DNA from 2 places in the Nonomuraea maheshkhaliensis genome. Region 1 is predicted to be linked to the other one. Evidence: predicted binding sites of a transcription regulator. Region 1 holds the regulator's gene; the other holds the start of a gene.
The links. The regulator HrcA, encoded in region 1, represses chaperone genes, less so after heat shock. The targets are predictions, from matches to a motif close to TTGGCACTCTCNNNNNGAGAGTGCCAA.
Positions count from the first base shown of each region.

Region 2: the regulator HrcA is predicted to act here: its motif matches at 3,942-3,968, upstream of groL (chaperonin GroEL).

Region 1 is NZ_BAAAMU010000024.1:100,168-107,482, forward strand. It holds gene ABFX54_RS18720 (PhoH family protein) at 1-519, opposite strand, end outside; gene ABFX54_RS18725 (histidine triad nucleotide-binding protein) at 637-981, opposite strand; gene ABFX54_RS18730 (SigE family RNA polymerase sigma factor) at 1,261-1,773, shown strand; gene ABFX54_RS18735 (hypothetical protein) at 1,770-2,426, shown strand; gene ABFX54_RS18740 (16S rRNA (uracil(1498)-N(3))-methyltransferase) at 2,568-3,293, opposite strand; gene dnaJ (molecular chaperone DnaJ) at 3,290-4,432, opposite strand; gene hrcA (heat-inducible transcriptional repressor HrcA) at 4,444-5,457, opposite strand; gene ABFX54_RS18755 (hypothetical protein) at 6,011-6,517, shown strand; gene ABFX54_RS18760 (DUF3097 domain-containing protein) at 6,535-7,315, shown strand, end outside.
Region 2 is NZ_BAAAMU010000072.1:32,863-40,177, forward strand. It holds gene ABFX54_RS36345 (alpha,alpha-trehalose-phosphate synthase (UDP-forming)) at 1-870, opposite strand, end outside; gene ABFX54_RS36350 (RNA polymerase sigma factor) at 978-1,532, shown strand; SAM riboswitch class I at 1,612-1,753, shown strand; gene thrC (threonine synthase) at 1,767-2,999, shown strand; gene ABFX54_RS36360 (MoaD/ThiS family protein) at 3,024-3,299, shown strand; gene ABFX54_RS36365 (cold-shock protein) at 3,547-3,747, shown strand; gene groL (chaperonin GroEL) at 4,077-5,705, shown strand; gene ABFX54_RS36375 (hypothetical protein) at 5,855-6,091, shown strand; gene ABFX54_RS36380 (YbhB/YbcL family Raf kinase inhibitor-like protein) at 6,285-6,815, opposite strand; gene ABFX54_RS36385 (HelD family protein) at 6,879-7,315, opposite strand, start outside.

The DNA of each region.
Region 1 (7,315 bases):
GAGGATGATGCGGTTGACCCGCTTCTCCTGCAGCGCCCGCACGGCCTTGGCCATCGCGAGATAGGTCTTGCCGGTGCCGGCCGGGCCGATGCCGAACACGACCGTGTGGTTGTCGATCGCGTCGACGTAGCGCTTCTGGTTGACGGTCTTGGGGCGGATGGTCCGCCCGCGCGAGGAGAGGATGTCGAGGGAGAGCACCTCGGCTGGACGGTCGGAGGTCATGCGCAGCATGGCGATGCTGCGCTCGACCGCGTCGGGGGTGAGCTCACCGCCGCTGCGCAGGATCTCGACGAGCTCCTCGAAGAGGCGCACGACGGCACCGCTCTCATCGGGGCTGCCGGTGACGGTGATCTCGTTGCCACGCACGTGGATGTCGGCCCTGAAGGCACCCTCGATGACGCGGAGCAGCTCGTCACGGGAGCCCAGGAGGCTGACCATCGGGTATTCGTCCGGAATCAGCACCTTCGCCTGAGTGCGCGAAGGAGGTGCTGTGCGTCGGGATTCGTGTAGTTCGGACATGGGCAGGCCAGCGGCCTGATGCCTCCCGGTCTCTTTCGGTGTGCTTCTCCGCCCATCGTAGCCGGGACCTGGCCGATTGCTCGCGCCAATATCACCACCTGAGGCCGGAGGTGTCCGTTATCCGGGCGGCCAGCCCAGATCGCGCCCGCCCAGGACGTGGGCGTGGACGTGGAAGACGGTCTGCCCGGCGCCCGCCCCGGTGTTGAACACGATGCGATAGCCGCTTCCGGACACCCCGTCCAGCACGGCCACCTCGTGCGCCGACTTCAGCACCTCGTCGGCGAGCCCGTCGTCGGCCGCGGCCAGCGCCGCGGCGTCGGCGTGGTGCTCCTTCGGGATGACGAGCACGTGCGTGGGAGCCTGCGGATTCACGTCGCGGAAGGCGAGGGTCCTGCCGGTTTCGTAGACGATCTCAGCGGGAATCTCGTTGGCGACGATTTTGCAGAAGAGGCAATCGCTCACCCGATCACCCTATCGAGCGCTCACCGCCGGCAAGTCCGTTGCGAATCGGTAATCAGCTGTGTCGTGCGTAGGAAGATCAACGAGGTTAGGGTGAGTGTGCGACACTACAGCTAAAAGAAGACGATTCAGGGTCGGGCGAGCGCCACCTGGCGAGGACACGACTGGGTAATGCACCCTAAGGAACCGGGGAAACCTCAAGAACCGGAAGAGCGTAAACCCTCTGGGAAGGCCGCGCGTCCCACTGATGTGACCACCGAAACCCTCCTGGCCGACAGGTCGATGGGGGCGGTGCCGGTCGGGTGGGATGCCGACATGGCCGTGACGGCGCTGTACAGCGCGCACTTCCGGTCATTGGTACGTCTCGCCGTGTTGCTGGTGCGCGACATTGCAACAGCCGAGGAAGTCGTGCAGGATGCGTTCGTCGCCATCCATGGCGCCTGGCGCAGACTGCGTGACCCCGACAAAGCACTCGCCTACCTGCGTCAATCCGTCGTCAACCGGTCCCGGTCCGTGCTGCGTCACCGCGCGGTCGTCGAGAAATACGCCCCCAAGGGCCTGCCTGACGCCCCGAGCGCCGAGAACGGCGCGATCGGCGAGCTGGAACGCTCCGCCGTCATCGAGGCGTTACGAGCCCTGCCGACCCGACAGAGAGAAGCACTGGTTCTACGCTACTACGGTGATCTGTCCGAAGCTGAGATCGCCCACGCCATGGGGATCAGCAAGGGCGCGGTCAAGAGCCACACGGCACGTGGTATGGCCGCGTTGCGATCGGTCCTGGAGAAGATGTCATGAGCCAGCCCCCCGACGAGTACGGCGACCTCCTGCGTCGTGCGCTCCGCGCGGAGGCGGACGCGGTCGTACCCTCGCCGGAAGGACTGGAGATCATCCGTGGCCGCATCGAGCGGCGTGGAGTGCGCAATCTGTTCTGGTGGCGAGCGGGCGCGGCCGCCGCCAGCGCCCTGCTGGTGGCGGGAACGATCGTGATGGCCGTTCCCTCGTTGCGCTCCCAGATCATCGACCAGATTCCGGCCGCCCCCATCGACAACGAGACGACCTCCGAGGCTCCTTCCAACTCCTCCACCACCCGTTCCGTGCAGCCTCCGCCGCCGGAGCGGACCAGCGACCCGCCCGCGGTCGTGATCCCCGAGACCCCCAAGCCGCCGACCCCGCGCACCAGCCGTAAGGCCGGCTCGACCAGCAGGCCGTCCCCGTCGGCCAGCCCGACGCCCACCGACTGCCCCTCGACCCTGACCGAGCAGGCCGAGCCTCCCGCCGACTGTCCTACGCTGTCACCGACGCCCACTCCGACGCCGACGTCGGAGGAGACGAGCGCGCCGCCCACGGCCTGCCCGCCCGAGGAGTGCCCGCCGTCAGACGACGCGATGGAGACACCCGCGGAACTGGGCAGCCCGCTGCAGGACACCTCCGACGCCACGGTGCCCTGACCCGGCTGAGCCGGCCGGACCACCCGCACATCGTCACGACCGCAGCGTCGCGGTCACACCCCCATGCCCCGCCCGCAGCGTCGCGGGCACGCTCGCACGGCCTGCGCGATTCCTCTCACGGCCTGCGCGGTTCGCGCGGCCTCACCAGCGTCCGGTACGGCTCAGCAGCACGGCCGCCGCCGCGACCCCCGCCGTGGACGTACGCAGCACCGTCGGCCCCAGCAGCACCGGCGCCGCCCCGGCCGCCCCGAACCGGGCGAGCTCGTCCTCCGAGACGCCGCCCTCAGGCCCCACGACCATCACGATGTCGCCGCTCGCGGGCAGCGAGACCTTCGACAGCGGCTCAGCCGCCTCCTCGTGCAGCACCAGGCCCAGGTCCGCCCCGGTGAGCAGCCGTTCGACCTGGGCCGTGGTGGCGAGGTCGGTCACCTCGGGCAGGTGGAAGCGGCGGGCCTGCTTGCCCGCCTCACGAGCCGTGGCACGCCACCGGCCGAGCGCCTTGGCGACCTTGTCACCCTTCCACTGGGTGATGCTGCGCGCGGCCGACCACGGGACGATCACGTCGACCCCGGCCTCGGTCATCATCTCGACCGCCAGCTCGCCCCTGTCACCCTTGGGCAGCCCCTGGACGACGACGAGCCGGGGCCCTGGCGCCTCGACCCGGTAGCGGCGCAGCACGTCGAGCCTGAGCGCGTCCTTCAGCGTCTCGCGTACGACGCACTCGGCCACCGTGCCGGCGCCGTCGGTCAGATCGACCCGCTCACCGGCGCGCAGCCGTCGTACGGAGGCGGCGTGCCGCCCCTCGGGCCCATCCAGCGTCAGCTCGGGGCCGTCGAGCGCCTCAGCCAGGAAGACGGGCGCCGTCACCGGCCGTTGAACGCGTCACGCAGGCGGGAGAAAAAACCCTGCTGACCCGGTGCGAACTTGCCAGGCGGGCGCTCCTCACCCCGCTGCCTGGACAGCTCGCGGAGCAGTTCTTCCTGGGCGGTGTCGAGGCGGGTCGGCGTCTCGACGTTGACGTGGATGAGCAGGTCGCCCCTGCCGGACTCGTTGAGCCGCTGCACGCCGCGGCCGTACATGGTGATGACCTGGCCGGACTGGGTGCCGGGGCGGACGTCGACCTCCTCGGAGCCGTCGAGCGTCTCCACCGCCAGCACGGTGCCCAGCGCGGCGGCCGTCATCGGGATCTGCACGGTGCAGTGGAGGTCGTCGCCGCGCCGTTCGAAGATCTCGTGGGCCCGCTCGACGATCTCCAGGAAGAGGTCTCCCGGCGGGCCGCCGCCTGGACCGACCTCCCCCTCGCCGGCGAGCTGGATGTGGGTGCCGTCCTCGACGCCGGCGGGGATGCGGACCTTGATCGTACGGCGGGTGCGCACCCGGCCGTCGCCTGAGCACTCCTGGCAGGGGTGGCGGATGATCGTCCCGAAACCACCGCACTGGGGGCACGGCCGCGAGGTCATGACCTGGCCCAGGAAGGAGCGGGTGACCTGGGAGATCTCACCGCGCCCGTTGCACATGTCGCAGGTGTCGGGGTGGGTGCCCTGCGCGGCGCCGGCTCCGTGGCACACCTCGCACAGCACGGCCGTGTCGACGGCCAGCTCGCGGGTGGTGCCGAACGCCGTCTCGCGCAGGTCGAGCTCCACCCTGATGGTGGCGTTGCGGCCCCTGCGGGCGCGTGAGCGCGGCCCGCGGGCGCCGGCGGCCGTGCCGAAGAAGGCGTCCATGATGTCGCTGAACGGGAAGCCCGCGCCGAACCCGCCCGCGGCGCCCGCGCCCGCTCCCGCGCCGCCGAAGGGGTCGCCACCCAGGTCGTACATCTGGCGCTTGTTGGGGTCGGAGAGCACCTCGTAGGCCTGCGTGATCTCCTTGAACCGCTCCTGGGTCTCAGGATCGGGGTTCACGTCGGGGTGCAGCTCACGGGCGAGACGGCGGTAGGCCTTCTTGATCTCGTCCTGACTCGCGTCACGGCGCACCCCGAGGGTGGCGTAGTAGTCGCTGTTTGCCACTTATCGACCTCTTATGATGCAGCCAGGATCTGGCTGACGTAGCGTGCCACCGCGCGTACGGCGCCCATCGTCACGGGATAGTCCATCCTGGTCGGCCCGAGTACGCCGAGCCGGGCCAGTTGGTTGTCGCCAGAACCGTATCCGGTCGCGACGATGGATGTCCCCCGCAGGTAGGGGTTTTCCGCGCCGATGCGCACGGTGAGCGCGGACGGGGTGTCTGAGGTTGTCTCGCCGAGCAGCCGCATGAGGACCACCTGCTCCTCCAGCGCCTCCAGCACGTCGCGCAGGCCGGTGGTGAAGTCGGCGCCGGCGAGGTTGGCCGCGCCGGCGAACACGATCTTCTCGTCGTGCCGCTCGACCAGCGTCTCGAGCAGGACCGACAGGACCGTGGCCACCACGGGCCGGTCTTCGAGGGGCAGCCGCTCGGGCAGGTCGGCGACCAGGTCGGGCACGCTGCTCAGGCCGCAGCCGTCGAGGCAGGAGTTGAGCACCGCGCGCAGGTGCGCGATGCGGGCGTCCTCCACCACCTCGGGCAGCTCGACCACGCGCTGCTCGACGCGGCCGGTGTTGGTGATCAGCACGAGCATGACCCGCCGGTCGCTCAGCGGGACCAGCTCGACGTGCCTGACCGTCGAGCGGGTCAGCGTCGGATATTGCACGACCGCGACCTGCCGGGTCAGCTGCGCGAGCAGCCGGACCGTGCGGGTGACCACGTCGTCGAGGTCGACCGCGCCGGCCAGGAACGTCTCGATGGCTCTGCGCTCGGCCCCGGACAGCGGCTTCACCTGCGAGAGCCGGTCGACGAACAGGCGGTAGCCCTTGTCGGTCGGCACGCGGCCCGCGCTGGTGTGCGGCTGGGTGATGTAGCCCTCCTCCTCCAGCGCGGCCATGTCGTTTCTGACCGTCGCGGGGGAGACCTTCAGGTTGTGGCGCTCGGCGAGCGCTTTGGAGCCCACCGGTTCGTTGGTGGACACGTAGTCTTCGACAATGGCTCTGAGCACAGCCAGCTTACGTTCGTCGAGCACGTGCTCACCTCCTGCCTCTGTCTCTGTCAGGAACGCGGTGTCTAGCACTCTGTGTTCCCGAGTGCCAAGTGTACGGCTCTCGCCCACAAGGTGCGATAACAGCGGGTCCCATCCTGCTGCTGGCGTGGTGTGAGCGACAGGCCTCAGACTGGCGAGCATGACCGACGATTCTCAGCCCCCGCCGTACGGCCCCCCGTCTGAGCAGGGGCCTCACCACGGTCAGCCGCAACCTCCTCAATACGGACCGCAACCCGGCTCGCCTTCCGGGCCGCAACCCGGCCCGCCTTCCGGGCCGCAACCCGGCCCTGGCCCCGATCAGCCACCGTACGGACAGCCACCGTACGGGCAACCGCCTTACGGGCCGCCGCCGCAGGGACGGCAGCCCCCGTACGGACAGCCTCCGCCCTACGGGCAGCAGCCGCAGTACGGTGAGCCCACCCAGTTCGGCCCGCCACCCCAGTACGGACAATACGGCCAACAGGCCCAATTTCCACCACGAATCGACTCCAAAGCCATAAAGCCCAGCCTGTGGTGGCTCGCCGCCGCCTGGGGCGTGTTCCTGGTGTGCGTGGTGGCGGGCGTGGCCCTGTTCGGCGGCGGCCTGGTGAGCAGCGTGGCGGACATGGCGCCGACGAAGACGTTCGCGCCCGGCGAGAGCATCACGGTGTCGGTCGATCCGGCCGACAAACCCGCCGTCTACGTCGCCAGCGACGCCCGCATCTCCTACGACTGCGCCATCTCCGGCGGCCCCGGCCAGGCCAGGCTCGCCAAGGTCCCCGGAAACCAGAGCGTCACCTGGGGCGACACCGTCTGGCAGGAGATCCTCGTGATCAACGCGCCGGCCAAGGGCGACTACCGGCTCACCTGCACCAACCAGGAGCAGGCCACCGTCCGCTACGGCGTCGGCCGCGACGTCCTGTCCAGCCTGGGCGGCGTCACCGGCGGGCTGGCGGGGCTGTTCCTGCTGCCCGGCGCGGGCCTGCTGGCCGCCGTCGCCGGCACGGTCGTCGTCCTGGTACGCCGGAGTGGCGCCCGCAAGCGCCTTGCGGTCAGCGGGTGATTTGCTACGGTCCCCGTGTGTACGAGGGCGATGTTCTGGCGGGAAACTGGCGTCGGCCGGGCAAGGGGAAGATCCCCAAGGTGCCCGCCGAGATCGATCTGGTCGTCGAGGACGCCGACAGCGGCTTCTGCGGCGCCGTGGTGGCCTGTGACAAGGAGGCCGTCACGCTCGAAGACCGGTTCGGCAAGCGCCGCCTGTTCCCGCTGGCGCCCGCCGCCTTCCTGCTGGAGGGCAAGCCGGTGACCTTGGTACGCCCCGCCGCCGCCCCCGCCGCGCCCCGGCGCAGCGCCTCGGGCTCCATCGCCGTGGAAGGGCTGCGGGCCAGGGTCGCCAGGCAGAGCCGGATCTACGTGGAGGGCGTCCACGACGCCGCCCTCGTCGAGAAGATCTGGGGTCATGACCTGCGGGTCGAGGGGGTCGTGGTCGAATACCTCGAAGGCGTGGACGACCTGCCCGCCATCGTGGCCGAGTTCGGCCCGGAGCCGGGGCGCCGGCTGGGCGTGCTGGTGGACCACCTGGTGCCCGGCTCCAAGGAGAGCAGGATCGCCGCCGAGATCACCTCGCCGGACGTGCTCGTGGTGGGGCATCCGTACATCGACATCTGGCAGGCGGTCAAACCGTCCGTGCTGCGCATCCCCGCCTGGCCCGACGTGCCGCGCGGGGTGCCGTGGAAGGAGGGCGTGATCGCGGCCCTGGGCTGGCGCGTGGAGCCGGCGCAGGCGTGGCGGCGCATTCTCGGCGCCGTCTCGACGTACACGGACCTGGAGCCGGAACTGCTCGGCCGGGTCGAGGAACTGA
Region 2 (7,315 bases), on a different contig from region 1:
GCGGTCGATGCGGACGATCAGCCTGCGGTCGCCCACCTGCTCCCTGAGCGCGGTCATGTGGGACTCGACGTCGGGCTCGCGGGCCCGCTCCCACAGCGCCGAGCCGTCCACACCGAGGCTCTGCACCCCGATGCGGGTCGTGCGGCCGTCGTGGGTGACGCTGCGCCCGACGCGGTCGGCCTCGGCGCCCAGCAGGCGCTCGCAGCAGTCCATGAACGCCTGGGCCCATCTGTCGGTGAGGAACCCGGCGTGATCGGCCCCCAGGATGCCCTCCAGGACCTCGCGCGCCACCTCGTCGGGCAGCAGGGAGAAGTATTCGGGCGGCGCCCACGGCGTGTGGCTGAAGTGGGCGATGCGCAGGTCGGGCCGCTCGGCGCGGAGCATGGCGGGGGCCAGCGTAAGGTGGTAGTCCTGCACCATCACGCGGGCGCCGTGGCCGGCCTCCTCGGCCAGCGCCAGCGCGAACGCCCCGTTGTAGTCGCGGTAGGACTCCCACTCGCGCTCGAACCGCGTGCCGAAGTTGGGCGTGTTGGGGATGTCGTAGAGCAGGTGGTTGACGAACCACAGGGTGGAGTTGGCCACGGCGTTGTAGGCGCGGTGGAAGACGGCGGGCGCGATGTCGAGCATGCGCAGCGGGCCCGTGTCGTAGCCGGCCTGGTCGATGCGGCCGCCGGAGGCCAGGCGCACGGCGCTGCGGTCGCCGTCGGACAGCGCGGCGCAGACCCACAGCACGCCGTCGTCCTTGGCCACGCCCGACAGGCCCGAGACGAGCCCGCCGCCGCCGCGCCGCATGGTCAGCTCGCCGTCGTCGGAGACGGTGAAGGAGACCGGGCCTCTGTTGGAGGCGAGCAGGACGCTGTTCATGGACATCCTCGGTCACGAGTCGCGGGATTGACGCGCGGACCGCGCCATCTCGCGTGCGGCGGGGCGAGGAAGTCAACTAGGCTCCCATCGATCACAAACATAGGATCCCATCTATGGCGCTTGATGAGCTAACCGAGGAACTCGCCCGCTCCGCGGCCGGAGGAGACCATCGCGCACTTGGCGAGCTCCTGGCGCGGATCGAGCCTGACGTGCTGCGCCACTGCGCCCGAATCCTCCCCTATCACCAGGATGCGGAAGAGGCCTCGCAAGATACGTTGCTGGCCGTGGCGCGCAACATCGGCCGCTTCGAGGGGCGGGCCAGGTTCAGCACCTGGCTGCACATCGTGACCGCCAACTGCGCGCGGACGACGTACCGGACGCTCAAGCGCAGGGCGGCCGAGCAGAGCTCGGACGAGCTGCCCATGCAGAAGCCGGACGTGCGGCGGGTCAGCGTGATCGCGGGCTCGCGGCTCGACCTGCTCGACGCGATGGAGGCGCTGGAGGCCGACAAGCCCGACCTGGCGCAGGCGCTGGTGCTGCGCGACATCGTCCAGCTCGACTACAACGAGGTGGCCGAGCAGCTCGGCATTCCGCTCGGCACCGCGAAGTCCCGCATCCACCAGGCGCGCAAGTACGTGCAGGGCGTCCTGGGCGAGGATTATCGCTGAGACCAACCGTCCCACATGGTGAGACGGGTGGAAGTTTCGGCCACTTGAGCGGGTAGAGTCCAGTTCAACAACTTCATATTGCTCATCCAGAGGGGTGGAGGGACCGGCCCTGCGAAGCCCCGGCAACCCTCCCGGCTTTCGACTCGCGACCTGGCGAGGCCGACCGGGACTAGGTGCCAATTCCGGTTCGCGGTCAAGGTGGCCGTGGGCGAAGATGAGGGAAGGCCTCGCTTCATGTCGCTCGACTTTGGTCCTGCTGTCGGTCTGTCCTGCCGCGAGTGCGGCGCGCGTTACCCCCTGGGTCCCAGCTTCGCCTGTCTGGAGTGTTTCGGGCCGCTTGAGGCGGCCTACGACTTCGGCACGGTGACCCGGGCGGACATCGAGTCCGGCCCGGCCAACATCTGGCGTTACCGCAAGCTCCTCCCTGTCCCGGCTGACGTGACCGAAAAGCCGAATATGAACCCCGGCTGGACCAAATTGGTCAAGGCCGGAAACCTCGGCAAGTCACTGGGACTCAAATCCCTGTACGTGAAGGACGACTCGGGAAACCCCACCCACTCCTTCAAGGACCGCGTGGTCGCCATGGCCGTCGAGGCGGCGCGCAACTTCGGTTTCCACACGCTCTCCTGCTCCTCCACGGGCAACCTCGCGGGCGCGGTCACCGCCGCCGCGGCGCGGGCCGGGCTCGACGCGTGCGTGTTCATCCCGGCCAACCTCGAAGCCGCGAAGATCGCCATGGCCCGCGTGTTCGGTGGCCGGCTGATCGCGATCGACGGCACCTACGACGAGGTCAACCGGTTCTGCTCCGAGCTGATCGGCGACCCCATGGGCGACAAGTGGGGCTTCGTCAACGTCAACCTGCGGCCCTACTACGCCGAGGGCTCCAAGACGCTCGCGTACGAGATCGCCGAGCAACTCGGCTGGCGGCTGCCCGAGCAGATCGTCATCCCCATCGCCTCGGGCTCCCAGCTCACCAAGATCGACAAGGGCTTCAAGGAGCTGATCCGGCTGGGGCTGGTCGAGGACACGCCCTACAAGATCTTCGGGGCGCAGGCCGAAGGCTGCTCGCCGGTGTCGGCCGCGTACAAGGCCGGTCACGACGTCGTCCAGCCGGTCAAGCCCGACACCATCGCCAAGTCACTGGCCATCGGCAACCCGGCCGACGGTCCCTACGTGCTGGACATCGCACGACGCACCGGAGGAGCCGTCGAGGACGTCACGGACGCCGAGATCGTGGCCGCCATCAAGCTGCTCGCCTCGACCGAGGGGGTCTTCGCCGAGACCGCGGGCGGGGTGACCGTCGGCGTGCTGAAGAAGCTGGCCGAGAGCGGCAGGCTCGATCCCGAGGCCGAGACCGTGGTGCTGAACACCGGCGACGGGCTCAAGACCCTCGACGCCATCAGCGACGACGCCGCGCCCACGGCCGTGATCCGGCCCTCCCTCGACGCGTTCCGCGCGACTGTCTGACAACCAGGAAAGGCGACATTTACCATGAGCGTTTCTGTGCGGATTCCCACCATTCTGCGCACGTACACCGGGGGCAACGCCGAAGTGAGTGGCGAAGGCGCGACTCTTCGTGACGTGCTCGCCAAGCTGGACTCCGACTACCCCGGCATCGGCGCGAGAATTCTGGATGAATCGGGCAAGATTCGACGTTTCGTCAACGTTTATGTTGGGGAAGAGGACGTCCGTTTCGCCCAGGGTCTCGACACTCCCGCCCCAGAGGGCACGCAGATCTCCATCATCCCCGCGGTCGCCGGCGGCTGAGTGCCGCGGCATCCCCGATCGTGGAAGGCGCCCCTTGTGGGCGCCTTCTGCTTTTCCAGGGCTAATTCAACGTTGTACGAGCTTCGCTGCGAAGAAATACCTGGTTTGCAGATTGACTCTGTTGCCAAACCCCGTGCCACAGGTATGGTCGAGGGCGATCGTCTGCATGATTTTCAGTTATGTCAGGCGATTACAGGCCTCGCGGAGGAATGGGCGAGATCTGAGAGACCAGTAAGAGGAGTCGGAAGTGGCGCAGGGCACCGTCAAGTGGTTCAACGCGGACAAGGGCTACGGCTTCATCGCGGTAGACGGTGGTAAGGATGTATTCGTCCATTACTCAGCGATCATGATGGACGGGTACCGCTCTCTCGAACAGGGTCAGCGCGTCGAGTTCGAGATCACGCAGGGCCAGAAGGGGCCGCAGGCGGAGTCCGTCCGCACGGTCTGAGGTCACGTCAACTGGTATGCACCGGGCGGGCTCGCACGGCAGCGCAGTCCGTGCGAACCGTCACCTCTCAATCGTCGACTCGCGTGCGGCGAGCTGCTTCGGGCGGCTCGCCGTACTGACTTCCGACCTGGGGAGGAACATCCGGCGCGGGTGCGTTCGCTTGCACTCGGCAGGGTAGAGTGCTAAACAGTTCGTTGGCACTCTGTGCAGCAGAGTGCCAACATCGGATCGAGACGATGGGGTCTGCCGAACGGAGATGCGGGCCCATGCCGTCGCGGGCGTCGGCTCGGTCCACGACAAGCCACCCTGTATCTGGGAGGTCTAGCCTTATGGCAGCCAAGATGATCGCGTTTGACGAGGACGCCCGGCGCGGTCTCGAGCGCGGTATGAACCAGCTCGCCGACGCCGTCAAGGTGACCTTGGGTCCCAAGGGCCGCAACGTCGTGCTGGAGAAGAAGTGGGGCGCTCCCACGATCACCAACGACGGTGTGTCCATCGCCAAGGAGATCGAGCTCGAGGACCCTTGGGAGAAGATCGGCGCCGAGCTGGTCAAGGAAGTCGCCAAGAAGACCGACGACGTCGCGGGTGACGGCACCACCACCGCCACCGTGCTCGCCCAGGCGCTGGTGCGCGAGGGTCTGCGCAATGTCGCCGCCGGCGCCAACCCGATGGCCCTGAAGAAGGGCATCGAGGCGGCCGTCGAGCGCGTCAGCGAGGAGCTCTCCAAGCTGGCCAAGGACGTGGAGACCAAGGAGCAGATCGCCTCCACCGCCTCCATCTCCGCCGCCGACCCCGAGATCGGCTCGCTCATCGCCGAGGCGATGGACAAGGTCGGCAAGGAAGGCGTCATCACCGTCGAGGAGAGCAACACCTTCGGCCTTGAGCTTGAGCTCACCGAGGGCATGCGCTTCGACAAGGGCATGACGTCGATGTACTTCGTGACCGACTCCGACCGCATGGAGGCCGTGCTCGAAGACCCGTACATCCTGATCGTCAACAGCAAGGTCTCGGCCAACAAGGACCTGCTGCCGCTGCTCGACAAGGTCGTGCAGTCCGGCAAGCCGCTGCTGATCATCGCCGAGGACGTCGAGGGCGAGGCCCTGGCCACCCTGGTCGTCAACAAGATCCGCGGCCTGTTCCGCTCGGTCGCGGTCAAGGCCCCGGGCTTCGGCGACCGCCGCAAGGCCATGCTCAACGACATCGCGATCCTGACCGGCGGTCAGGTCATCGCCGAGGAGGTCGGCCTCAAGCTCGAGACCGCCACCCTCGACCTGCTGGGCCGCGCCCGCAAGGTGGTCGTCACCAAGGACGAGACCACGATCGTCGACGGCGCCGGTGACGCCGAGCAGATCGCGGGCCGGGTCAACGAGATCCGCGCCGAGATCGAGCGCACCGACTCCGACTACGACCGCGAGAAGCTGCAGGAGCGCCTGGCCAAGCTGGCCGGCGGCGTGGCCGTGATCAAGGCCGGCGCCGCGACCGAGGTCGAGCTCAAGGAGCGCAAGCACCGCATCGAGGACGCCGTGCGCAACGCCAAGGCGGCCGTCGAGGAGGGCATCGTCCCCGGCGGTGGCGTGGCCCTGCTGCAGGCCGGCGCCAAGGCGTTCGACAAGCTGGAGCTGACGGGCGACGAGGCCACCGGTGCCGCCATCGTCAAGAAGGCGCTGGAGGAGCCGCTCAAGCAGATCGCGGTCAACGCCGGCCTTGAGGGCGGCGTCGTGGTCGAGCGCGTGCGCAACCTCACCCCGGGTGAGGGCCTCAACGCCGCGACCGGCGACTACGTCAACATGTTCGAGGTGGGCATCCTCGACCCGGCCAAGGTGACGCGCTCCGCGCTGCAGAACGCCGCTTCCATCGCGGCGCTCTTCCTCACCACCGAGGCCGTCATCGCCGAGAAGCCCGAGAAGACCCCCGCTGCGCCGGCCGGCATGCCCGGCGGCGGCGACATGGACTTCTAGGTCTTTTCTCGTCGTAAGAACGAAGAGCGGTCCGGGCTTTTCCGGGCCGCTCTTGTTTTGTTTGACTGCCATTACGTTTCACAATTGCTCGGCTACTCCAAGTGAGGAAGGGTGGTGCCACCACACCGCCTGTACAAAGGAGTAAGAGGATGCTTTCTCGCAGCAAGCGCATTTTCGGCGTCGCCGCCCTGGCTCTCGTCGCCGCCACCACCGCCCCGGCCGTCCCGGCCTTCGCCGAGCGGAGCGCCCTGTCGCTGAACGACATCCCCCTGCTGCGTGAGCTGCAGGGGCCGATCTGCCTGCCCAACTCGCAGACCGGGCTCACGGTGCTCGACGCGCTGCTCCCGCAGCTCATGGCCTGCCCGCAGGGCTGGCTGACCGACTGAGGCCGCCCGGCCCGCGGCCAGCCTGCCCGCAGGGCTGGCTGACCGACTGAGGCCGCCCGGCCCGCGGCCGGACCCGTCCGGCTTCGGCCGCCGGTGGCCGGGCCCGGCTGACACACGAGGTCGCCGGCGGTGACGATCGCCGGCCCGAAAAGCGCCCCGCCGCCGTGGCGGGGCGCTTTCATGTGTCTCGCGGTCAGACGCCGTAGAGGGCGACGATGTGGCCGCGGGCCAGGGTGTTGGCGGTGATGTTGAAGCCCACCACCGCCGGGCTGGCGTCGCTGTCGACGCCCAGCCGGTCGACGCCGAGCGCGTGGACCGTGAAGACGTAGCGGTGCGGGTCGCCGGGAGGCGGGGCGGCGCCGCCGTACGCCTTCGTGCCGTAGTCGTTGCGCGCGTGCGCGGCCCCCTCGGGCAGGCCCTTGAAGTCGGGAGCGCTGCCCGCGCCCGCGGGCAGCTCCGTCACCGAGGCGGGCAGGTCGGACAGCACCCAGTGCCAGAAGCCGCTGCCGGTGGGGGCGTCGGGGTCGTAGCAGGTGACGGCGTAGCTCCGGGTGCCCTCGGGAGCACCGGACCAGCGCAGGTGGGGAGACTGGTTCCCGCCTGTCATGCCCCAGTCGTTGAAGACGTGGAGGTCGGCGAGCCTGGCGCCGTCCTGGAGGTCGTCACTCTCGACCGTGAGCGCGGGAACCGACGGCAGGTATTCGTGTGGAAGCGGTGCGGGCACGGCATCCTCCTAGGTTGAGAGCTGCTTGCCCAGCCATCCTAGAAGCGGCCGTGCCCACCGCTCTCACGCCGTCAGCTGCGCCGGGAGCGCCTTGTCGTGCAGGACCGTCAGGGAGGTCACCGCGCGGGTCAGCACGACGTACAGCCGGGCCAGGCCCCTGGGCTCGGCGGCGACGATGTCGGCCGGCTCGACCACGATGACGTGGTCGTACTCCAGACCCTTGGCCAGCGTGGCGGGCACGATCAGCAGGCGGTGCTCCTGGGCGGCGTCGGGGTCGAGCACGGCGTGGGGGAGCTCCGCCAGGGCCCGCGAGACCTCGTCGATCAGCGCGTCGGGGACGATGACCCCGATCGAGCCCTCCTTGGCCAGCGCCTCCTCGGCGGCCCGCGCCACCGAGCCGCCCTCGCTCACGGTGAGCGAGCCGAGGCCGGGGCGCAGCGAGCGCGGGGCGGCCAGGGCGGGCGCGATGGAGGGAAGCAGCCGGGCGGCGTAGTCGAGCA